4 regions of the Leptolyngbya sp. NK1-12 genome follow, and region 2 is predicted to be linked to each of the others. Evidence: predicted binding sites of a transcription regulator. Region 2 holds the regulator's gene; each other region holds the start of a gene.
The links. Region 2 encodes NtcA, which controls nitrogen genes in cyanobacteria. Its sites were predicted from a motif close to TTTGTANNNNNNNNTACAAA; they were not measured.
Positions count from the first base shown of each region.

Region 1 (6,015 bases), 1.7 Mb from region 2:
AACGCAGAGCAACGCATGCAGTTCGAGCGTGCCCTCCAAACCACCGAGGCAAGCGCCCCAGAAGCTGAATAGAGCCGCTAGCGGATTCCGAAGAACAGGCATTTAAAAATGGATTCACAAAATGGATTCACAAAATAGGTTCTGAGTAGCATTTGTATTGCTAGCAACTTGAGGACTTGGCAGATTTTCGCGATAATGGCCAGGTCCTTTTTTAATGACTGCAAATCCAATTCACAGCAACTCCAGAGCATTGAGTCCCAAGAGTCCCAAGAGTACAAAAGTAAGTACCAGAGCAAAGGACAGTTCTGGTGTTTGGTTGCTTCATCCTGACCAAGCTGGAGTGCAGGCAGCCCGCTACCAGGTGCTGCTGAATTCACCAGTCGTGGTGGAATTGCGCCAGTTGTTGCTGTGCTGGTATGCCGTTCATGGCCGCAGCTTGCCCTGGCGTCAAACCAGAGACCCCTACGCCATCTGGGTTTCGGAAATTATGCTCCAGCAGACCCAGGTAAAAACCGTGATTCCCTACTACGAACGCTGGTTGGCTCAGTTTCCTACGATTGCAGCTCTGGCCGCAGCGAACCAGCAGCAGGTCTTGAAGGCATGGCAGGGCTTGGGCTACTATGCTCGTGCTCGCAATTTGCATCAGGCAGCACAGCAGCTAATGCAGCAGGGTGGCCAGTTTCCCACCAGTCTAGAGGCCGTCCTCACCTTGCCCGGAATCGGGCGAACCACCGCAGGCGGCATTCTTAGCGCTGCGTTTAACCAACCTACGCCGATCCTAGACGGCAACGTAAAGCGAGTATTAGCGCGACTGCTGGCCCTGGAAATACCCCCCAACCGAGCCACTTCCCTGCTTTGGCAAGCCTCGGAGCTACTGCTCGATCTGGACAATCCCCGCGACTTTAACCAAGCGCTGATGGACTTGGGAGCCACCCTCTGTACACCCAAACAGCCTGCCTGCTTACTTTGTCCTTGGAATCAATACTGTCACGCCTATCGCACCAATATGCAAAACGAACTGCCTGTAAACGAAACCCGGACTGCCATTCCCCACAAGCAGATTGGCGTAGCCGTAATCTGGAACGACCAGGGACAAATCTTGATCGACCGCCGCCGTCAGGATGGGTTGCTAGGCGGTCTGTGGGAATTTCCAGGTGGTAAGCTTGAAGCAAATGAGACTATACAAGCATGTATTCGTCGAGAAATTCTAGAGGAACTTGGGATTGAAATTGAAGTTGGCGATCATTTGATTACCATTGACCACGCTTACAGTCACTTCCATGTAACGCTGAATGTATACCACTGTCGGCATATATCCGGTGAGCCGCAACCACTTGAATGCGACGAAGCACGCTGGGTTGATCTTGATGAGTTGGACCAATTTCCCTTTCCTAAGGCAAATGTGACAATCATCGAAGCGTTGCAGCAGTTTAAGCAGGTTGGCAGTTAGAAACCGCGTCTACCCAGACAAAACTCACCTTCGCGGGTTACTCAACCAAATTCCCGATCACCTTATATCAACAATAAGGCCAGTCGCAGGCTGACCTTATGGGTAATTCAACCAAATTAAACAATAAATTAGAGTGCGAGCGTTCCGCTCGCGAAAGATTCTTCAACCAACTCCACCTGAAACACTTCAGCAAAACAGCTTGCCACCTGCTGGCGTACTTGATCGATGTCAACATCCGGCACAAACTGCGCTAGGCTACCCACTGGTTTATCGGCAATGCCACAGGGCACAATTTGCTCGAAGCCGCTCAGATCAGGGCAAACGTTGAGCGCAAAGCCATGCATCGTGATCCAACGGCTGACCTTGATGCCAATCGCCGCCACCTTGCATCCTTTCACCCAAACGCCAGTCAGACCCGGAATTCGCTCACCGGTTAGCCCATAGAGGGCCAAAACCCGAATTAGCACTTCTTCGAGCTGCCGCAAGTACCAGTGCAAATCTTGCCGGTAGTGACGCAAATTCAGAATTGGATAGCCGACTAGCTGCCCCGGACAATGGTAGGTGACTTCTCCGCCGCGCTCGGTGCGGTAGAGCAAATGTAACGTTTTGTCTAGATCAAATTTTAAGAAATCTAAACTCGCACCCTGCCCTAGCGTGTAAACAGGTGGATGTTCTAATAGCAGCAGTACATCATCCAAGTCAGCAGTCTGGCGACGTTCGGCTACAAAGGATTGCTGCCAGTTCCAGGCCGTTTCATAGGGCACTAATCCGCAGTGATAAAACAAACAGCGACGAGTAGACATAGCAAACTGTACCTAACCTAGAAGACAGGACTGACGCTGGATTGCCGGGATCAAGCGTGGGATAACCTAACTTTTTCATCGACATTAGAGTTCTAATCAAGAAATATCAACGGATGCAAAAGATCTTTAACGAGTCTGTTGTCCAGAATACAAGGTGCTAGGGTGTAGATATGACCCAACTCTACAAGGGAGGAAGCTTTATGAAGCTTGTTATCCAGGGCAAAAACATTGAGATCACCGATGCGATTCATGAGTATGTACATCAAAAGATTGAAAAGGCGGTCAGTCACTATCAAACCCTAACCACGGAAGTTGATGTACACCTGTCGGTTGCTCGTAATCCCCGGATTAATCCCAAACAAACGGCTGAGGTCACGATTTATGCCAACGGTACCGTTGTGCGAGCTGAAGAAAGCAGTGAAAACCTCTATGCCAGCATTGATTTAGTTGCCAATAAAATTGCCCGTCAACTGCGCAAATACAAGGAGAAACGCCACGAGAAGAAACATGCTCCGGTAAAAACCGTCGAAGCCCTGAGTCAACAGCCCGTTGCACCATCCCTGATCAACGATCAACGCTCGCCTAGCCTGCCCGAACAAGTGGTGCGGATGAAGTATTTTGCTATGCCTCCCATGACGGTTGAGCAAGCGCTAGAGCAGCTAGAACTGGTTGATCACGATTTCTATATGTTCCGCAATGCGGAAACCGGCGAAATTAACGTGATTTACGAGCGCAATCATGGCGGCTATGGGGTAATTCAGCCCCGCAATGGCAATGGCCACACCAACGGCAAGTTCGCTGAAATTGCCCATGCGGCTAAAGCCACTGAAGCAGCCCGCCAGCGCTAGGTTGCCAGTCCGAGCCAACTGAAACTCATATTAAGCCAAAATTCGGTGCTTAATGTTTGGTGCTCCTGAATACTCGCCTTGCTCAGCCTTTTGCCAGTCAAGCTCAGGCTGGGCTTTTTATTCTTTTTGTTCTTTTTGACTGTGATTTTGTCTCCAGCTTGCTAGTTGTACTAGCGAAGTATGTAACAATTTCTAACGAGGGTCACAGGTCTTCCTATACGGACTTTAGCGGTCGATGTATACCTATGCCTTTCTGTTGAATGGGGATCGCCCCTTAGAGCTGCCCGAAGGAATTTGGGGGCCGCTGGAGCTTGTTAGCCTTGCCGAATTGGCCGCTCTAGTAGAACCGGATCTAGCGTTTGAGACATTACAACAGAGCGACCGGCAGTTGATGCAGGCAGTGTTATCTCATGACCGGGTAATTCAAGAAGTGTTTCAGCAAACGGCGGTTTTGCCGCTCCGCTTCGGCACTTGCTTCATCTCTCGCCAAGGGTTGCTCGACCATTTACGTGCCCACCAGCAAACCTATCTCGACAAACTGCGCCAGCTTCAAGACAAAGCCGAATACACCCTCAAGGCTGTACCCTTGTCATTGCCAGAACAACCCATCGCCAGTTCTATTAGCGGCAAAGATTACTTTTTGGCCAAACGGCAACTCTATCAAGATCAAGCCCAATGGCAGCAGCAGCAGCAGCAAGAATTAGAATCGCTCAACCGCTTGATTCGCGATCGCTATCCTGGCGCAGTGCGGGGCAACCAGACTAATGACGGCATCGAACGGTTCTACGTGCTGCGTTCCCGTCAGGCAGAATCCGATTTGCAAGCTGACCTAAGCCTCTGGCAAACCCAACTGCTCCACTGGGAACTAAGTCTGGGAGAGCCTTTGCCGCCCTACCATTTTGTCTAGATCTTGTCTAGATCTTGTTTAGAGCCTCGATCCAGCGTGCTTCATTGCGTCACCGACTCATGATTAATCTGCACCAGCGTTTCACGAATTCTGGGCAGGGCAAAAAACTGCTTGGCGTCGGTTAGCAGCCGTTCTCCCCAGAGGTTTTCCTCTAAGAACTCAATTTCAGCGTAGCGGCTATCAAGCCGGAGAGCGGCCTCACCCATTTCCAGAGCTTCAGATTCCATGCCTTCTGCGTAAAGAGCAATTGCTAGGGCCAGTTTGGGTTCTGGCTGATTGCCATCGATGGCAATCGCCTGCCGCCACTGTTCTACCGCATCGTCCGTATTGCCCTGCTCGTAGCGAATCAAGCCAATGTTGTTGACAGCAGGCCAGAACTTTTCGTCGATTTTAACCGCCTTTCTGTACTGCTCGATCGCATCATCAAACCGATTCAGCTTATAGTAAGCATTGCCCAGATCAAATAGAGCACCTGGTGTATCTGGCTTAATTTTCAACCCAGACTTGAGATACTGCACCGCTGCGTTGTAGTCTTCTTCACGGAAGTAGGCCGAACCTAAGGCAAACAGCACCGCCGCATTTTCCTGATCTAGTGAGCGGGCCTTCAGCAAGGCTTGAATCGCCGGACGAAACTGCTCGGTCTGCAAATACAAACTGCCAAGCAACCCCCAAACCTGAGGATTGTCGGGAATGAGTTGGGAAGCCAACTGCGCCCGTGTCAAAGCAAGCTGATATTGCTGAAACTGCGCAAGCTGACTGGCCTCTTGAGCCAGAATTAGCCCCTGCTGCTCCAGTTGTTCGCTGTCTAACTGCAAAACATGGGGAATCAACGCCTGCCCCTGCACAGGCAGCGCAGCACTCCACAATCCCAAAACGGCAAGTGAAATCAGGGAAAAATGCTTTAGCACGGTTTAATCGCTTGAATAATTTAAGGCTGTCAGATAGCTTAGACGATTTACACCCGAAGATGGCAAAAATCTTTTTTAATCCTGTTTTATTTCAGCACAGTCATATTTCAGCCCAGATCTCTAGCAACAGCAGTTATTCTACCTAAACTCGATGAGACGCTTTCAGCAAAGCATCCGCTAACGAAACCTGGAAATAGGTTGCGCCTTCAGCATCACCTTGCAGCACCTGAAAAGGCATATCCGGTTCACCCAAATGATCTAGCACAATAGCAGCCCCGGAGAAATCTTGAGAACGGGTATAGTCGTTGACGGTGACAACCGTTGTTAGGCCCGCCTGACGCGCCGACTCTAACCCCGCCTGGGAATCTTCAAAAGCCAAGCAGTAGGCTGGATCGAGCTGCATTTCGTTCAGGGCATAGTGGTAGATATCGGGAGCAGGCTTTTTGGCAGGCACAATATCACCCGCTGCAATCAGTTCAAACCAACTTAGACTCTCTGGTCCCAGGGCTGCTTCCAGTAAAGCCGTGACATTATCGGGGGTAGTGGTTGTCGCAATTGCTAGCCGCAGACCTGCTGCTCGAGCTTCCGTTAACAAGCGCCGCACACCTGGACGTAGAGAAATACCGCCGGTCTGTAGCAGCTGCACATAATAGTTGGTTTTAGCCTTGTGTAGCCCCGCGATCCACTCCTGCTCACTCATGCCAGCAGACAAAGGAGGCACAAATTCTGGCAAATACTGCTGCCAAAAATGTCGAATCCGCTCTTTGCCACCTGTAACAGCTAACAGCTCGCCATAGCGTTCCGGCGTCCAGTTCCAATCGAGGCCAGCAGCGGCAAATGCCTGGTTAAAGGCAACTCGATGACCATCTCGCTCGGTCTCTGCCAAGGTGCCATCCACATCAAAAATCAGAGCTTGCAGTTGAAACATAAAATTGCTTATGGTACAATTGTACTGGTTAACAACTCCTCAACTCCTCCAGGGTACCCTGATTTATTCACCTGACAGATCGATCGTTTTCTTAAGGCTTTGATTAGATTTGTTAATAACGAAAAATAGTTGCCGTTTCCGCTGTCGTTTTCAGCGAATTGGTTTATAAAA
Region 1 covers NZ_CP053586.1:4,376,520-4,382,534, forward strand. Annotated here, with positions in the region: gene HJG54_RS18655 (DUF760 domain-containing protein) at 1-72, shown strand, start outside; gene mutY (A/G-specific adenine glycosylase) at 215-1,450, shown strand; gene lipB (lipoyl(octanoyl) transferase LipB) at 1,579-2,253, opposite strand; gene hpf (ribosome hibernation-promoting factor, HPF/YfiA family) at 2,454-3,101, shown strand; gene HJG54_RS18675 (GvpL/GvpF family gas vesicle protein) at 3,337-4,008, shown strand; gene HJG54_RS18680 (tetratricopeptide repeat protein) at 4,050-4,916, opposite strand; gene HJG54_RS18685 (HAD family hydrolase) at 5,059-5,844, opposite strand.
Region 1: a site for NtcA is predicted at 2,388-2,407, ahead of hpf (ribosome hibernation-promoting factor, HPF/YfiA family). Genes of this name have one in related genera too.

Region 2 (6,015 bases):
CCATGCCAACGTGATCGCTGTTCAGCATTGGTGTCGCGGGGTACAGGCCTATCATGAACGCCGATTTGCCCTGCAGCAAGCCCTCCGCTTGGCCGATGCGGTGATGTACCTGGATGCGGATGTGCGAATCTGTGCGCCAGTGCCAGCGTTGACCTTTGCGCCCGGTTTAACGGCTCGCAGTTGCGGTGAGTTGCGGAAACACTGGCAGGAGCAGTTCGAGCGGCCCAACCCATCAGCTAGTAGTCAGCGCAAAAAGCAAATCATTGAAGCGATGGCCCGCAAAGTAGATGTGGATTTATATGCGCCTGACGTGAAGTTCATCAACGAGTTTTTGTTTGTGGTAACGGCCCAAGCCGGACGGGAACAGGAATTTCTGCGGTTGTGGGGCGAATTGGCGATCTACGCCGATACTTTGGGACTGCACCAGCATCCCACCTACGCGATGGCGCTGGCCGCCGTGAAGAGTGGCTTTCCAGTTCACCACAGCGAAATGGCGGGACTGGATTTTTTTGACGACCGAATTGAAACGATCCGGATTCGCAAAGGGCAATCCACACCAGACGCAAAAGCGCACTATTTTCGGGAACAGTCCCAGATCGAGCAAGCGCCCAAAACGCGAGTCGGGCGACTTCGACGAGTCGGGAGTAGGCGGATTTCTCTAGCCTACCATCGTCTGCGAGTACGGCTAATCGCGGCCCTATTTCCAGCTTTGCTAATCGATTACCAGCCAAGGGTTGGACAGAATCAGCGGTCTACAGCACTCCCTTCGAGCTAGGAATGGTTTGCGCCCGCCGGGGGTCAATTTCCACTGCCATACGCATAGCGCGAGCAAACGCCTTGAAGGTTGCTTCAATGATGTGATGGGAATTGATGCCATCGAGCTGGCGGATGTGGAGCGTCATCTGGGCATGATTCACCACCGCTACAAAAAACTCGCGTACCAGTTGGGTGTCGTAGGTACCGACCCGCTCGGTGGGAATCTGTAGCCCATAGCTGAGGTGAGGGCGGCCAGAAAAATCCAGCGATACTTGCACCAGCGCTTCGTCCAAGGGTGCAACAAAATGCCCAAAGCGGACAATGCCTTTGCGATCGCCCAACGCTTTGGTCAATGCCTGCCCCAGCGTGATCCCGACATCCTCATTCGTGTGGTGATCGTCAATCTCGATGTCACCTGTTGCCTGCACGTCTAGGTCAATTAACCCATGCGACGAAATTTGATGCAGCATGTGGTCCAGAAACGGAATGCCGGTTTTGGCAATGCAGCTTCCTTGCCCGTCTAGATTCAGGCTGACCTGCACATTCGTTTCTCCGGTAACCCGATGGACTGAAGCAGTGCGGCTAGGAAATTCTAACTGACGCGAAGCAGGCTGATTGTCGGGAAGGTTGGTGCGAGAGTCGCGAGTCTGCATGGTGAGATGCCGAAGAATGGCTACAAGATTTTCTGCAAAAGTTTCTGCAAAAGTTTTCTGCAAGATCTCTATTTTGCCTCAGCATCTGACAAAAAAACGCCACTCAGACCAGAGTGACGTAAACCATTTGACGTGACCAATTCTTAGGGTAGGGATTGCTTGGACGATAACCCTGCTACTGAGATTAACCCTGCTACTGAGACAATTGGGCCTTAAGCGGGGTAGCTGTCGATTTGGCGAGCTTCTTGCGGATAATGGAAGGCAAAACTAGCGGCCAAAAGAGTGTAGCAATAATCAAAACCATCCAGGAGAGGCGATCGGTTTTGGGTGTAGAAGTGTCCTTCCAAAAGGCACGAAATGAAACGCCAAAGACAAGAAGCGCGCCAGTGATGTAGAGTACCATGCTGCTGAATTCCTTGATGCTTACGCCTGTTAACTTGCATCTGTTAACTCGATCAAACCACTTGCATTCGCTGAGGAGTAAGGCTAGAATCACCGATTTTGTTTGATCAAGTTCTGCCAAGCTTCCTGGAGAATACCGAAAAATTGACCTCTGTTCTGCCGTGATTTCACGAATCGTTACGTCTGGTCAAACCAGTAGCTCAGTAGTTTCCGCAAAAAACGCTCTGGCTTCAGAGCAACGACAGGCAGGCGCAGTTCCATCAATTCAGGCAATTCAGCTTATTCCTCAGCTTTTGCAGGCTCAGACATGCCCATAATTTCGTAGCCCGCATCTACGTAGAGGATCTGCCCGGTAATGCCGCTAGCCAGATCGCTGCACAGAAATGCGGCTGCATTGCCAACTTCCAGTTGCGTAACGGTACGCCGCAGCGGAGCCGCCCGTTCCACATGGTGAATCATGTCTAGAATGCCACCCACGGCAGAAGAGGCTAGCGTGCGAATTGGGCCAGCCGAGATCGCATTGACTCGTACCTTTTGCGGTCCCAGTTCAGCCGCGAGGTAGCGCACATTCATTTCCAGCGCTGCTTTTGCGATCCCCATCGTGTTGTAGTTGGGGATCACTCGCACGCCGCCCAAATAGCTGAGAGTGAGAATGCTGCCGCCCTCGGTCATTAATGGCTTCGCATAGCGACTGAGGCTGACCAGCGAATAGGCGCTCACTTCGATTGCTAGAGAGAAATCTTGACGCGATACGCTGCTGAAGTCACCGCTCAAGGCATCTTTGCTAGCAAACGCAAGGCAGTGAATCAAAATATCTAAGCGGCCCCACTTATCCTGAATCACCTCGAATGTTTCCTGCATCTGAGCTTCATTCTGCACATCACAGGGGAGGTACAAACTGGGTTGGAGCGGTTCTACCAAATCTGCCACTTTCTTTTCGTTGCGGCCCTTTTCATCAGGCAGATAGGTAATACCCAGATTGGCTCCTGCGGCGTGAAGCTGTTGGGCAATTCCCCAAGCGATTGAGCGGTTGTTAGCGATTCCTGTCACCAGGGCATTTTTTCCAGACAAATTCAACATGACCCTTCACCCAATGTCGTTTGGCGTCTCAAGAATACTGAAAAACGGGGACGGAAAGAAACTGGTGAGGGAGTTTTAAGTTTTGAGTTTTGGCGACATAGCCTGTACGCTGGGCGTTAGTCTTTGCTTAGGCATGGTGTGTAGTTTTGTAGCTTGCTGCTGTGGAAGTCTTGTGAACCGATGTTGCCCAGATGTAGCGTTGCCAGAGGCAGTAGCAGGGGTTTAAGTTCTACTGCCTTGCAACTTTTGGGTTGAACGGCTATGCTCTATTTTCATTACTCAGAAAAAATTCTGAAAATATCTCAGCAAATAGCATTCTGGTCTGAGATTTCAGCATTGTGTAATTCTTGCTACAAAAAACTATCGCATTCTTAAGTTTAGTGTTTTAAAGTCAGAGTTCTATCACAGTATGATTGTGTTATGCAGCACAATTTATCCTAAGAGTTCTGGCTAAAAACTGGTAGTAAGCGTAAATAAGTACGAAGAGCGCTTCGGGGGTTATTACAACTACAGGCTCATACAGGCTCACGATAATAGGCTAGGGATAAAGGCATGGTAGCGTTGCAAGATAGACCGTTAGCAAATGTATTCCGTCAGTTGAGCGGTGGTGCCTTCCCGCCTGTCGTAGAGACTTACGAGCGCGGCAAAACCATCTTCTTTCCAGGTGATCCAGCGGAACGGGTTTACTTCCTGATGCGAGGGGCGGTCAAACTCTCTAGGGTTTACGAAGCTGGGGAAGAGATTACCGTAGCCTTGCTGCGCGAGAATAGCGTCTTTGGCGTACTCTCTCTGATTACCGGGCACCGCGCCGACCGCTTCTACCACGCTGTTGCCTTTACGCCCGTGGAGTTGCTTTCAGTACCCATTGAGCAGGTTGAGAAGGCGCTCAAGGATAACCCAGAGCTGTCGATGATCATGCTGCAGGGTTTGTCGTCTCGCATCCTGCAGACTGAGATGATGATCGAAACCTTGGCGCATCGGGATATGGGTTCCCGTCTAGTTAGCTTTTTGCTAATTCTCTGCCGCGATTTTGGTGTTCCTGCTCAGGATGGCATCACCATCGATCTCAAACTTTCCCACCAGGCGATTGCAGAGGCAATTGGCTCGACGCGAGTAACAGTAACGCGGCTGCTAGGCGACTTGCGGCAAGACAAAATGATTTCCATTCATAAGAAAAAGATTACCGTTCACAATCCAGTCACCCTGAGTCAGCAGTTCACTTAGGTAAGCTTTGAGTGATAGAAACCCCCCAAATTGGGGGGCAGGAGGGCTTAGTTAGCCTTATATCTTCAAACTTTGCAAATCTTTCAAGTCAGTTAAGCAAGCACAAAGTCAACCTCATCAGCGCCTTTGGTTTTGCCCTGGCCACTGGTCAGTTTCTGCCCTTTTACCTCTACAGCAAAGGGAGTGCTGCCCAAGTTGATGTTGTAATCGGTTTCCTGATTGGTATAGCCAACGCTGGCAATCATCTTGCGGCCTTCGGGTGTGTAAATAAAGGCCAGCATTTGGTTTTTGTTTTTCTTATTGTCGCGTGCCCAAACCACCATGTACTGCTTGCCCTGGTAGTCGAACACCTTGGCTGGACGATTGGGAACATAGCGGCCTGGTTCGCCAAAGCTAACATCGAGGAATTTTTGCAGCGAGGCGTCTTGGACTTTGGCATAGGCCACTTCTGCGGCAGAAGCAGGCAGTTGATCACCCTGGCTTTCATCCGGGACATCTTCCTCACCCCGATTCTTGAAGTAATCAACCGCGGCTTTGGTGCCAATTGCGCCGACGGTAGCAATGCCAGCACCCACTAAGATGTTGCGAAGCAGATTATTACGATTAGTCATGATTCAGCAATATCCTGTAACGTTTTCAACTATAGGAGGGCCGTTCGCGCCTTCTAGGTAGGATTAACAAAAACTTCAGACTTGTAATACAGCCTTTTCCAGGCTAATGAAGTACAAAAAATAGGGTGCAGGGGCCGTGCCCCTACGTGGGGGCGAAGCCCCCACACCCCTCGTACCTTACCAGAGTGGAAAAAGCTATAGCAGGCTGATCAGTCATGAAAAGGGCCGCAGGAGCCGGGAGTCAGAACATTACCTACTCCTGCACCAGCGAGTTTGCCCGTTGATGCTCCGCTAACCGTTGCCCTACAGCAAACCCCACTCCTGACTCCTAGCTTTTTCTAAAGCGCTTCCGGCTCCTGACCTGACACCACCGGAGCCACCTTCTTCAGCTTTAGCTCTGGGTGCTCGCCTTCCACCTGCTGACAATTCCACTCATTACGAAACAGCAGCACCGGACGGCCCCAGCTATCTTTAACGGCAACCGTGTTGAATAAACGGCCTACCTTTTGCAAGGCTTCCCAACCGCCCTCCACCCAACGGGCAACGCTATAGGGCAGCGGATCGAGCAGAGTTTCCACGCCATATTCATTCTGCAAGCGGAACTGCACCACCTCAAACTGAAGCTGACCCACCGCCGCCAAGATTGGATCCCGCTTCGATTCGTCGGCAGAGTACATGATTTGTACCGCTCCTTCTTCGCGCAGTTCATTCACCCCCTTGCGGAATTGCTTGAACTTTGAGGGGTTAGGATTGCGCAAATAGGCAAACAGCTCTGGCGAGAACATAGGAATGCCTTCGTACTCCAGCTTTTGGCCGTTATAAATCGTATCGCCAATTGCAAATACGCCGGGGTTATTCAAGCCAATCACGTCACCTGGATAGGCTTCGGCCAACGATTCCCGATCCTGACCAAACAGCTTTTGGGGGTGAGAGAGCCGCACGGTTTTGCCGGAGCGGGCATGGTTCACCACCATATCCTTCTCGAACTTGCCAGAGCAGACGCGGATAAAGGCAATCCGGTCCCGATGTTTGGGGTCCATATTGGCTTGCAGCTTGAAGACAAACCCCGAAAAGTCTGGATGGGTTGGTTGAATTTCGCCAATCGTGCTGCGGCGAGATGCGGGTTTCAGCGCATAGTCGAGAAAAGCAGTCAAGAACAGCTCGACACCAAAATTGGTCATGGCGCTACCAAAGAAAACCGGCGTCATTTTGCCTTGATGAATCAAATCCAGATCAAACTCGGCCCCAACGCCATCGAGCAGCTCTAGATCTTCTTTGAGCTTGTAGTA
Region 2 covers NZ_CP053586.1:6,103,648-6,109,662, reverse strand. Annotated here, with positions in the region: gene HJG54_RS26245 (hypothetical protein) at 1-775, shown strand, start outside; gene hisB (imidazoleglycerol-phosphate dehydratase HisB) at 753-1,409, opposite strand; gene HJG54_RS26235 (hypothetical protein) at 1,603-1,812, opposite strand; gene fabI (enoyl-ACP reductase FabI) at 2,091-2,891, opposite strand; gene ntcA (global nitrogen regulator NtcA) at 3,444-4,115, shown strand; gene HJG54_RS26220 (hypothetical protein) at 4,208-4,726, opposite strand; gene prfC (peptide chain release factor 3) at 5,065-6,015, opposite strand, start outside.

Region 3 (6,015 bases), 2.3 Mb from region 2:
GTGAATTAACGGAGCTTCGTGCTCTGCTTCAATTTTGCGACGAAGTAAGCGAATTTGCGCCGCCAAAGCGTTGCTGCTGGGCTTTTCGCCTTCTCCCCACAAATAATTATGAATTTGTTCGTGGGTGAGTAATTGGTTAGGATGGCGCATGAAATAGGCCAAAAGCTGACTTTCTTTCTCCGAAAGGTCGATTTTCCGCACTCCTCGATGAGCAAGCTGATTTTCTAAGTCTAATTCCAGATCTTCGACTCGGAGACGCGAGGGCAGCAAAGTTTCTAATGTCGGAGGACGCCGCAGCAGGGCACGCACCCTCGCCAGCAGTTCCCGTAGCTCAAATGGTTTGACTAAATAATCATCAGCGCCTGCATCCAAGCCCGCTACCCGGTCATCGATCGTGTCTTTGGCCGTCAGAAACAGGACCGGCGTGGTTTTTCCCTGAGAGCGCAGGGTTTGGCAAATTTCTAGGCCGCTTTTGTGCGGCAGCATCCAGTCTAAAATCAGCAAATCGTAATGCTGTCGGCTGGCCAGATGGTTGCCTTCTGCTCCATCGTGGGCCACATCCACCTGGTAGCCTTCCCGACTCAAAATCCGGCTGAGGGGGCCAGTCAGTTCCACTTCGTCATCAACCAATAAGATTTGCATAGGCGGGGGCAGGGGAATTCTAGTCTCTGAATCGGGTGTAGAACTAGTGTAGAACCACTGTAGAACCAGGATGAACTGGTCTAGGTCAGTCGCAGCGCTATAGAATGGGGAACAAGCATTGGGGAACAGCCGACTTGCTCCGATTCGCCGGTTTCTCCGTCAGTTCTAACCTGAAGTCCTAATCTATGATTTTCAACTGAGATGGGCAATGTAACCGACTCAGCCTTCACTCCCCTCAAGGAAAGCATCCCACTGCGCTCGGCGCTGTTCAAAGGCATTGCGGTATTTACGCCAGCCGGGGATCTGGTTTATTGCATCGACCCTCAGAAGCAAAATCGCTGGCATTTGCAACTTTGTATTTTTCTGCAAGAGTTGCTGGGACTACCCGAACCGCCTCATTTTTTGGTGCCTTGCTTCACAGCCACAATTGATCGCTGGCAGGATCCTCGCACTGGCGTGGTCCGCACCTTTGCAGAAGTTTATCCATTTGTGTCGCGGCAACGGGCCTTGCTGAGCGCGGTGTTCGGTTGCTCTGAGGGGGATTGGCAAATTGCGACACCCCAAGCCACCCTCTGCGATCCATTAGTTTTGGCATCCTATCGGCAGCAGTTTCCCGAACTGTGGCAAAATCACGATTTGGTAGCTCAGTTAGAAGCGATTGAGCCAGCATCCCCCCTCCAGCCCGTCAAGCGCCCCACGCCCATCTGGTTTGCCGACCAGTCCCATACGATGCAGGGCTACGTTTTGCGGCTGTTTGTTTCTGGCGGCAGTACGGCGACCGAGCAGATGCTAAAAATGCTGCATCAGCTTCTAGAAGAGCAATTACAGCAGCCCTACACGTTGAAAGTGATTGATGTCCGCAAGCATCCAGAGCAGGCCGAAGCCGATCAGGTAACCGCAACACCTACTCTGCTCAAGGTTTGGCCCCAGCCAGTCCGCCGCGTGGTTGGGGAAGTTGATGATCCAACCATCTTAATGCAGCTAATCCGTTGAACCGAGCTGAGGTCTACAGTTTGCCCCTTTCAGCCTTCTCCCTGCTCTAGCCTTGATGATGCGAGCAATGCAAGCGTCTACAGCGGCTTTCTACATCGACCTACAGCGGCTTTCTACATCGGCAACAACGACCGCTGACAGGTCGGACAAATCGCGTGGATTGTCAGCTGGCAGTCCAGCAGGTGATAGCCTTCTTTCTGAGCGGTTTTCGCGCCCATTTTCAAAATCGAATCATTCTTAAACTCAATGGTTTTATTGCAACGAACGCAAATTAGATGATGATGATGATAAGGCGAGGGTTGATTGATCTCGTAGTGCTTGTGGCCTTCTGCCAGCTCAAGTTCACGCAAGATCCCCATGCGCGACATTAGCTTTAGGTTGCGGTAAATTGTCGACAAACTGATCGGCTCTCCCTCATCCTGAAGGAGAATGTGCAAATCTTCTGCACTCAAATGTTGACCCTTGGGAAGGTTCTGAAAAATTTGCAGGATGGTTTCTCGCTGAGGCGTCAAGCGCCAACCCCGCTCATTTAGTTCAGCCTTGAGGGAGGATACGGTGTACATAAGAATTGTCCTTCTCAATAGTGCTGCCTTAATGAGAAGGATAACAAATTGCTCGGTTTATTTTCAAGAGTGAAGCCTTGTTGAGAATGATGCCTAAGAAGCCGTCAGAGAAAGGTGAACTGGATCAAACCAATGGGGATCAAATCAGGTCCTACCCTAGGGTTTTCTGCTAGATCCTGACTGCTGTTGCTGGATCACTCAGCGGGATAGTTAAGAAAGACTGTCAATCTTCTGCAATTGTGTCTGATTGTAAGGTCAAATTGTTAATCTAGAGAGCTAGAAATAGTTCGATGAAACCCTGATTGCACGGGATGAACCAAGAAAATCAAACCAACGAAGCCTCTTCGAATTTAGGGTTCTGTGTATAGAACAGCGTTCAAATAGAGAAACGAAAATTTACATTCAGTCAACTTACCCTAATCCTCCGAACAAATTGTGTTTACCGGACTTGTGACAACAATCGGCACCCTGCAACTCCTCAGCGAGCAGCAGGTGCGCGTATCCTGTGGGGCAGCTGATCTTTTAGCAGATATGGCGATTGGCGACAGTGTGGCAGTGGATGGCGTCTGTCTCACCGTAACTGAACTACTGCCTGACGGCTTTGTGGCCGCTATTTCGCCGGAAACCATTAGCCGCACCATTTTGAGATGGTCGGGTGGCAGTCGGTCGGTGAACCTGGAGCCGTCCCTACGAGTGGGCAGCAAATTGGGCGGCCATTTTGTCACTGGTCATATCGATGGGGTGGGCTATTTGGAAGCCTCGGTGCAAACCGCCAACGCCTGGGAAATGAGCTTTCAGGTGCCGGATTCACGAGTGTCGCGCTATATCGTGCCCAAGGGCAGCATTGCCGTGAATGGCGTCAGTCTGACAGTGGCCGAGTGCAATGCAACCGGCTCATGGTTTAAGGTGGCGGTGATTCCCCATACCTATGCGGAGACGAATCTGCATGACCTCCAACCCGGCAGCCCGGTGAACCTGGAAGGTGATGTGCTAGGGAAATATGTCGAGAAGTTTCTGCGGCTGAATGGCAGCGTAGAGCAGACAGATACAGAAGCCGTTGACGAGTTTGAAACCACCTACCCGATGTCAGACTCTATCACGCCCTCATTTCTGGCCGAGCATGGCTATTTGTGAGCCTTATTCAGCAACGCCAGATTTTTTCGTCGAGAAATATAGCGAAGACTGATACAACACCGCCTCTTGGTGCGTCAGCAGCGTACAGTCCGAACGTGGGTAGGCCACACAGGTGATGGTGTAACCGGCGGCTACCTCAGAAGGCTGCAAAAAGCCCTGCTCGCTTTGATCCACTTCGCCGCTGATTAGCTTAGCGACACAGGCCGAACAGTTGCCCTGCCGACAGCCAGACGGTAACCGAATTCCAGCACCTTCTGCCATATCGAGAATGTACTGGTCATCTGGTACCGCGATGGTGCAATCCAGCTCTGACTCAGGGTTGAGCAGGCGAACTTGATAGGTTGCCATAACGCCTCGGAAAAACCCAGCACGCTCATTCTACCCAGAGACCCAATTCAGAAGCCGTAACCTGTAGTCCTAGCTACAACATGAATACATGAAAAATTGTTCACTAATGCCACCTAACCATCTCGCAGATCCAAAGGCGACAGGAGATGGCAGGAGTGTGATGTTAGTGAGGAAACGAATGGATATGAGCAGGGCTTGGTTCAACCAGGGTTTGAGAGTTCTGAAAAAGTTTCGGGTGCAGTGGTCAATGGCGATAGGGTTAGGCGTTGCAGTCGCGTTGATTACTGGTCTGCTGTCTCCGGTCCAGTCGGCACCAACCCGCGAAGTGACCGTTATTGGACAAACCACTACCGGATCAACCACTACTGGACAAACCTACTATGTGAAATCTGAGCCGGGAAACGTGATCTGGGGTGAGCTATTCAAACCCGACAGCCCGCCGATTTTGCGAGTCAAGTCGGGCGATCGAATCACGATGGAGACAGTTTCTCATGAAGGGATTTTGCCGGATCAGGGAGAGACGGTTGCCTTTTTGACCGCAGGCGGTATTGCCGAGCAGGATATTTTGCCCGACCAGCTCACAATTAAGGCAGACGTGGAAAAGACCGGGCCAGGGCCGCATGTGATTACCGGACCAATTTATATGGAAGGGGCAGAGCCGGGCGATGTTTTAGAAGTCAAAACGCTGAATATCGAATATCGCGTTCCCTATGGGGTGATTTCTAATCGGCATGGCAGAGGCGCATTGCCCGGAGAGTTTCCAGAGAACGACGCCCCCATCTACACAAAAGTGATTCCGATCGACAAAACCCGGCAGATCGGGATGTTTCACCCTAGTAACGGCTTGAGTAGTTTAGAGATCCCGCTGAAGCCGTTTATGGGTCTTGTGGGTGTTGTGCCTGCCAATCCTGAAGATGCAAAAAATTCGGTGCCACCAGGTCTCTATGGCGGCAATCTGGATATTAAGCATTTGGGGATAGGCAGCAGTCTGTATCTGCCGGTTCAGGTGCCAGGAGCGTTGTTTTATTCTGGCGATCCTCACTGTGCTCAGGCCAATGGCGAAGTAGCACTCACTGCGATCGAATGTTCGCTGACGCCAACCTTTGAGCTGACCCTGCACAAAGGCATGAACCTGGCTACCCCGATGGGAGAAACCGCAGACGCCTGGTATGCAATTGGCTTGGATCAAGATCTGGACGAGGCGATGAAGAAAGCAGTGCGGGAGTATTTGCGCATCGCCAATGAAGAATATGGGCTGACCAAAGCCGATGCCCTCTTGTTTGGCAGTGCTGCAATCGATTTTGAGGTCTCCCAGGTGGTAGACATTGTCAAAGGCATTCACGGCGTCATTCCTAAAACTCTGTTCCAGCCACTGAAGCCGCAGTAGCCAAGGATTGGCAAACACAGATTGGCAAACAGGGGCCAACCTGGGCCAACCAACATGGAGAGCAGAATCTTCAGTAAGATTTATCAGCGTGGGGTTGCAGGAACTTGGTGGCTCCACGTTGCTTCCATGGAGACTCAGAAGCATTGAGTTGCTTAAATGTATTGATTGAACTTTGCATGAACCACTTCCACTTCTTGAGCCACTCAGCGCGTCATTCATCGGGCCATTCCCTCAACTGTCCGCCGAGCTGCACTCATGCCCGTCCGGCCAAAGACAAGGTTCGCTCGCTGGTCCTTGCTCTAATTTTGCTGCTGGCAGCGGCGCTGGCCGAATTTGCGGTTGGGTTGGTTAGCCATAGTTTGGCGCTGATGGCGGAATCGGGCCACATGCTCTCCGATGGACTAGCGTTGGGGTTAGCGCTGTTAGCCACCTGGATTGCCCAGTTTCCGGCCTCGCCCCAGGCCACCTTTGGCTACCGTCGGATCGAAATTCTGGCGGCTTTGGCGAATGGAGTTGGCTTACTAGTAGTAGCCGGTTGGATTAGCTGGGAAGCCCTGACTCGGCTGCAAGCTCCCAGTGAGGAAATTCTCAGCTTACCGATGCTGATCACGGCTACGGTGGGCTTAGGCATCAATAGTATCAATGCCGGACTGCTGCACCAGGACAGTCATCACGATCTGAATCTGCGGGGTGCGTTTTTGCACATGGTGGCAGACGCGATTAGCTCGGTGGGGGTGATGCTGGCCGCTGTGGTGATCTGGCAGTGGGGCTGGACCTGGGCCGATGGAGCCGTCAGCTTAGCCGTAGGGGTGGTGATTGGCCTGGGAGCTATACCCCTGATTCGGCAGAGTTTGGATATTTTGCTGGAAAAAGCGCCATCCCATCTGGATTTAGCGCAAATTGCTGCCCACCTGCGCAGTTTTGAAGGCGTGGTTGCAGTGGATCAGG
Region 3 covers NZ_CP053586.1:1,766,785-1,772,799, forward strand. Annotated here, with positions in the region: gene rppA (two-component system response regulator RppA) at 1-642, opposite strand, end outside; gene HJG54_RS07070 (circadian clock KaiB family protein) at 844-1,635, shown strand; gene HJG54_RS07075 (transcriptional repressor) at 1,749-2,198, opposite strand; gene HJG54_RS07080 (riboflavin synthase) at 2,634-3,332, shown strand; gene HJG54_RS07085 (2Fe-2S iron-sulfur cluster-binding protein) at 3,336-3,680, opposite strand; gene HJG54_RS07090 (acetamidase/formamidase family protein) at 3,865-5,067, shown strand; gene HJG54_RS07095 (cation diffusion facilitator family transporter) at 5,244-6,015, shown strand, end outside.
Region 3: a site for NtcA is predicted at 3,741-3,760, ahead of HJG54_RS07090 (acetamidase/formamidase family protein). Genes of this name have one in related genera too.

Region 4 (6,015 bases), 1.4 Mb from region 2:
CCCGAATAGCCGCAGAAGAGCGGCTAGCTAGTGTAGTCATCCCGCGTGCCTTTGGCTTCGATGGCTTCGGCCAATCGCTTTAAAGCATGGACATAGGCGGCGGTCCGCATCGAGCAGGACAGTTCGTGGGAGATCACCCAGATCAGCTCGGTTTCGCGGGTCATTTTTTCCTTCAGGCGCTGGTTCACCTCTTCCAAACTCCAGTAGTAGCCGCAGCGATTCTGCACCCACTCAAAATAGCTAACCGTGACGCCGCCTGCATTCACCAGAATATCGGGAAATACCTGAATGCCTTTTTCCTCTAGAATTTGATCGGCAGCCGAGGTAATCGGTCCATTTGCCACTTCAAAAATGAAGGGTGCGCGAATGCGAGCCGCATTTTCTCCAGTAATCTGATTTTCTAAGGCCGCTGGTACCAAGATATCGACATCCAGTTCTAGTAATTCGGCATTGGTCAATACTTCGTGATCAATACTGTTGCAAACCGTGCCTTTGCAATACACGGCCTTGATGCCTCGGGTTGACTCTTTAAACTGACGAATGCTGGGAATATCCAGCCCCTCTGGGGCATAAACTCCACCCTGGGAGTCGCTTACCGCTACGACCTTATAACCAGCTCGGAACAGCAGTTCCGCAATCACAGAACCGGCATTACCAAAGCCCTGCACCGCAACTGTAGTTTCCTCCGGACGCCGGTCATACTTCGGCATCAAGGTTTGAATCGTAAAGAAGGCCCCCATTGCTGTGGCCGTTTCGCGTCCTAGGCTGCCGCCCATTGTCAGGGGTTTGCCAGTAACTACGGCTGGAGTAATTTGTCGTCGGATTGTACTGTACTGGTCCATCATCCAACCCATAATCATCGGATTGGTATAGACATCGGGGGCCGGAATATCAATATCGGGGCCAATAAAATCGGCGATTAAGTCAATATAACCGCGACTCAAGCGTTCCAGTTCAAACTTGGACAGTTCCTTAGGGTTGAGCGTAATGCCACCTTTGGCTCCACCAAAGGGAATACTGAGCGCCGCACACTTAAACGTCATCCAAAACGCCAGGGATTGCACCTCATCGAGGGTGACACTAGGATGAAAGCGGACACCACCTTTGGTGGGACCCCGGCTGTCGTCGTAGCGGACGCGGTAGCCTTGAAACACCCGCAGCGAGCCGTCATCCATGCGGACTGGAATTGAAACCGTCAGGCTAGCTTTGGGAAACTTTAAGCGCTCGATCGCATCTTCGTGGATCGTGACGTATTGCAAAGCTTTTTCCAGCCGTTGATTGGCGTCTGATAAAAGAGTGGCTGTCATAATAAACATTTCCTCCTGCACAGGCGGGGTGAATGAAGAGAGCGCCTGGCACATTGCTTTATTTTCTATTAAACTGTATCAAAAAATACAAAATTGGGGGTTTGGCATGAAAGGTTAGGTTTCTTTACGGAAATTAATCTGGTTAGGAGGCAGGAGGCAGGAAACACGAGTTAGGAAGGAGGAGGCACAGTAAGCAACAGTCTGGGTTTTGACTATTGGGAGTATGTTCTTAAATCAAGATTTTGCTTCCTATATACAGCGTTTTTCACTCATGTGAGGGGTGAGGGGTGTGGGGGCGAAGCTCCCATGCAGGGGCGCTGGCACCCCGTTTTTCGTCCTTCACTAGCCTGAAAAAGGCTGTGAAACAAGGGCTTGGATTGTTTGGTTGGATTGTTTGGTTGGACTGTTTGGTTGGACTGTTTGGGAAACCGTCGCTGTTCAAACTCCCCTACCGGTGGAGGATTATAGCCTTGCAGGCATCCCAGAAAAGGGAGCGGACCAGACGACAAAATCCTTTTCAAACAGCTGTTTAGGAAAAATTCTGGCTGTTGAAAAAATCTAACCCCTGACTCCTGACTTCTGACTCCCAACCGTTATAGGATCGCTATAGCCTCTAGCTTCACGGCCCTGGTTATAGTTTGGTTACAGTTTAGTTATTGTTTACATAACTCATCATGTCAGAAGTGCTAGCGCCCTAACTGCTTAAGGTTAGGATGGAGTTTTGTGATCAATTTCTGATTCTGATTGTTCTCTAGATTATTTTGATTGTCGCCGCATTGAATCCATGACCACCGAAATAAAAGCGAGCCAGCGAATGCTCTGGCACACCTCCGATGCAGATCGAGCGCTGGAACTGTTGCAGAGTAACCGTCAAACTGGCTTGACTGCTCAACAGGTGGCAGAACGGCAGCAGCAATATGGCCTGAACGAGCTAGAAGACACGGGCGGACGTAGCGCTTGGGTGATCTTGCTCGATCAGTTCAAAAACATCATGCTGATCATGCTGATTGCGGTGGCGATCATCTCAGGTTTACTGGATTTTGCTGACTGGCGAGCCGGAGAACTGCCCACAGGCGATATTCCCTTCAAAGATACGGTCGCGATTTTGGCGATTGTGATCCTCAACGGCATTCTGGGCTACATGCAGGAGAGCCGTGCTGAGAAGGCCCTAGCTGCCTTGAAAAATCTGGCCTCGCCGCGGGTTCGCGTGGTGCGGGAAGGCCGAATTAGCGAGATTGACGCTAAGGATCTGGTACCGGGGGATGTGATGTTGATGGAGGCCGGCATGCAGGTCGCAGCGGATGGTCGCTTGCTGGAAGCGATCAACTTGCAGGTGCGAGAAGCCGCCCTCACCGGGGAAGCCCATGCCGTTAGCAAACAGGTCCACACCCAACTGCCCGAAGACACATCTGTGGGCGACCGGACCAATATGCTGTTCCAGGGCACCGAAGTCGTTCAGGGACGCGGCACAGCACTCGTTACCAATACCGGCATGCAGACCGAGCTGGGTAAAATCGCCTCGATGTTGCAATCGGTTGAGACTGAGCCAACTCCTTTGCAGCAGCGAATGGATCAGTTGAGTCAGGTGCTGGTCTACGGCTCGCTGGCGCTGGTGGCGGTGGTGGTGATTGCGGGGTTGATCATCTCGGGCGTCGGCAAGTTCCGCGAGCTGTTGGAAGTGTCGCTGAGTATGGCGGTGGCCGTCGTTCCAGAAGGTTTACCGGCGGTAATTACCGTAACCCTCGCCTTGGGGACCCAACGAATGGTGCGTCGCCATGCCTTGATTCGCCGTTTACCTGCTGTAGAAACCCTCGGTTCCGTTACAACCATTTGTTCCGACAAAACGGGCACCCTGACGCAAAACAAAATGGTGGTGCAGATGGTTAGCTCAGGGAGTGGGGCCTTTCGTGTCACAGGCGAGGGTTACTGTCCCGAAGGCGAATTTCTGGTGGCCCATAGCCATACTCCGATTCAGGTTGCCAGCTATCCCGATCTCCATGCGCTGCTGTTGGCGGGAGTGTTGTGCAACGATGCGGCCTTGCAAAAAGAACAGGGCGAATGGGCGATTATTGGCGATCCCACCGAAGCAGCCTTGCTGGTGGTCGGCGCAAAGGCTGGACTAAACCAGAGCGATTGGACCTATCGTTTACCCAGAGCAGACGAGATTTCCTTCACCTCGGAGCGGAAACGCATGAGCGTGATTCTGTCTCGCCAGCTCGAAACCAACGGTAAAACGACTCCTGTATCTAATGCTGAGCTGCCCTTCGTCGTGGCTGATGCCCGATGGATTCTCTGCTGCAAAGGCTCACCAGAGCTGGTGTTAGAACGCTGTCAGCAGATTCAGATCGGCAAAACCGTGCAACCCCTCACCCCTGATCTGCGGCAGCAAATTCTGGAGGAAAATAACCATTTCGCCAGTCGGGGGCTGCGCGTTTTGGGACTGGCCTATCGGCCTTTGGGGACCCGTCCGCCATCAGGGGCCGAAGAAGCCATCGAGCAGGAGATGGTGTGGCTGGGGCTAATCAGTATGCTAGATGCGCCCCGCTCTGAGGTGCGGGAGGCGGTGGCCCGCTGTCGAACTGCCGGGATTCGTCCAGTCATGATTACGGGCGATCACCAGTTGACGGCGCAGGCAATTGCGGAGGATTTAGGGATTGCCAGCCCCGGCGATGAGGTATTGACTGGGCGCGATCTAGAAAAAATGGACTTACCCGAACTACAGCAGCATGTGGATCGAGTTAGCATCTATGCTCGCGTGTCGCCCGAACATAAACTGCGAATCGTCCAGGCGCTGCAGAAACAAAACAAAATTGCGGCCATGACGGGCGATGGTGTGAATGATGCGCCAGCTTTGAAACAGGCGGATATTGGGATTGCGATGGGCATTACCGGCACCGATGTCAGCAAAGAAGCCAGCGATATGGTGCTGCTCGATGATAACTTTGCCACAATTGTCGCCGCTGTTGAAGAGGGTCGAGTTGTCTACACCAATATTCGTCGCTTTATCAAGTACATCTTAGGGTCCAATATCGGCGAAGTGCTGACGATTGCCGCCTCACCGCTAATTGTTGGAGCCGCCGGAGTGCCCTTGTCGCCGCTACAAATTCTCTGGATGAACCTAGTTACCGACGGTTTACCGGCTCTTGCCTTAGCTGTAGAACCCGCCGAACCCAACGTGATGCAGCGCCCGCCCCATGACCCCAGCGAAAGTATTTTTGCTCGCGGTTTGGGCTGGTACATGGTGCGGATTGGGATCATTCTGGCAATTATCACAATTGTGCTGATGGCATGGGCCTATCCCTATACACAGGCTACTCCCGGCGATCCGCAACGCTGGAAGACGATGGTGTTTACCACCCTGTGTCTGGCGCAAATGGGACACGCGATGGCGATTCGCTCTAACACGCAGCTCACGGTAGAACTGAATCCATTCACCAATCCCTTTTTGTTGATTGCGGTTGGGTTAACCACGATTTTGCAGTTGATGCTAGTTTATGTACCACCCCTGCGCGATTTCTTTGGCACCCACTACCTGAATGCCACCGAACTTGGCATTTGTATTGGCACTAGCCTATTGATGTTTGTTTGGGTGGAGCTAGAAAAACTGTTCTGCCGCTGGTATTTTAAACGGCGACCTGGCCGCATCAATCCCGTCGATTAGGCCGCCTGATCCAATCATTGGCATGTATCTCAAAACCCTCCATCTGAAGCAGTTTCGCAACTATCACGACCAGCAGGTGGAGTTTGTTGCGCCCAAAACAATTCTGGTGGGAGATAATGCCCAGGGCAAGTCGAATCTGCTAGAGGCCGTAGAACTGTTGGCGACGCTGCGCTCGCATCGAGCTTTGCGGGATCGCGATTTGGTACTAGATGGGGAACAGGTTGGGCAGATTCAGGCGACGCTGGAACGGCATGAGTCTCCTGTGGACTTGGCTTTAACCCTGCGCAGCAACGGACGCCGCACCGTCAGCCTCAATGGCGAAACCCTGCGCCGCCAGCTTGATTTTCTGGGTGTACTCAATGCTGTACAGTTTTCCAGCCTGGATCTGGAACTGGTGCGAGGCAGTCCGGGAGAGCGACGCAACTGGCTCGATACTCTCCTAACCCAGCTCGAACCGGTGTATGCCTACATTTTGCAGCAGTACAACACCGTACTCCGGCAGCGCAATGCCTTGCTGAAACAACAGCGCCTTGACGATCTGGCCCTTCCTGCCAACGCTCCGCCCCACTCAGCAGCCGACCTGACCCAACTGGCGATTTGGGACGCCCAGCTAGCCGCGATTGGCGCGCGCGTCATCCGCCGTCGCAGTCGGGTGATCGAACGCTTGGCTCCCTTAGCTCAATCCTGGCATCAGGCCATCAGCAACAGCACCGAGCAGCTAGAGATTCGCTATGCGCCGAATGTAACCATCACAGAAGATGATCCGGCATTAATTCAGCAGGCATTCCTCGACAAATTGCAGCAACGAGCCGTAGCCGAACAGCATCAGGGCACCACGCTGGTCGGCCCCCACCGAGACGAAGTGGAATTTATCATCAACCAAACCCCAGCCCGCCAGTACGGTTCCCAAGGCCAGCAGCGCACCCTTGTTTTGGCGCTGAAGCTGGCAGAACTGAAATTAATCGAAGCCGTGATCGGCGAACCTCCGCTGCTGCTGTTGGACGATGTCTTGGCAGAACTTGACCTGAACCGGCAAAATAAGTTATT
Region 4 covers NZ_CP053586.1:893,042-899,056, forward strand. Annotated here, with positions in the region: gene aroH (chorismate mutase) at 1-9, shown strand, start outside; gene HJG54_RS03290 (Glu/Leu/Phe/Val family dehydrogenase) at 24-1,307, opposite strand; gene HJG54_RS03295 (cation-translocating P-type ATPase) at 2,092-4,968, shown strand; gene recF (DNA replication/repair protein RecF) at 4,991-6,015, shown strand, end outside.
Region 4: a site for NtcA is predicted at 1,380-1,399, ahead of HJG54_RS03290 (Glu/Leu/Phe/Val family dehydrogenase). Genes of this name have one in related genera too.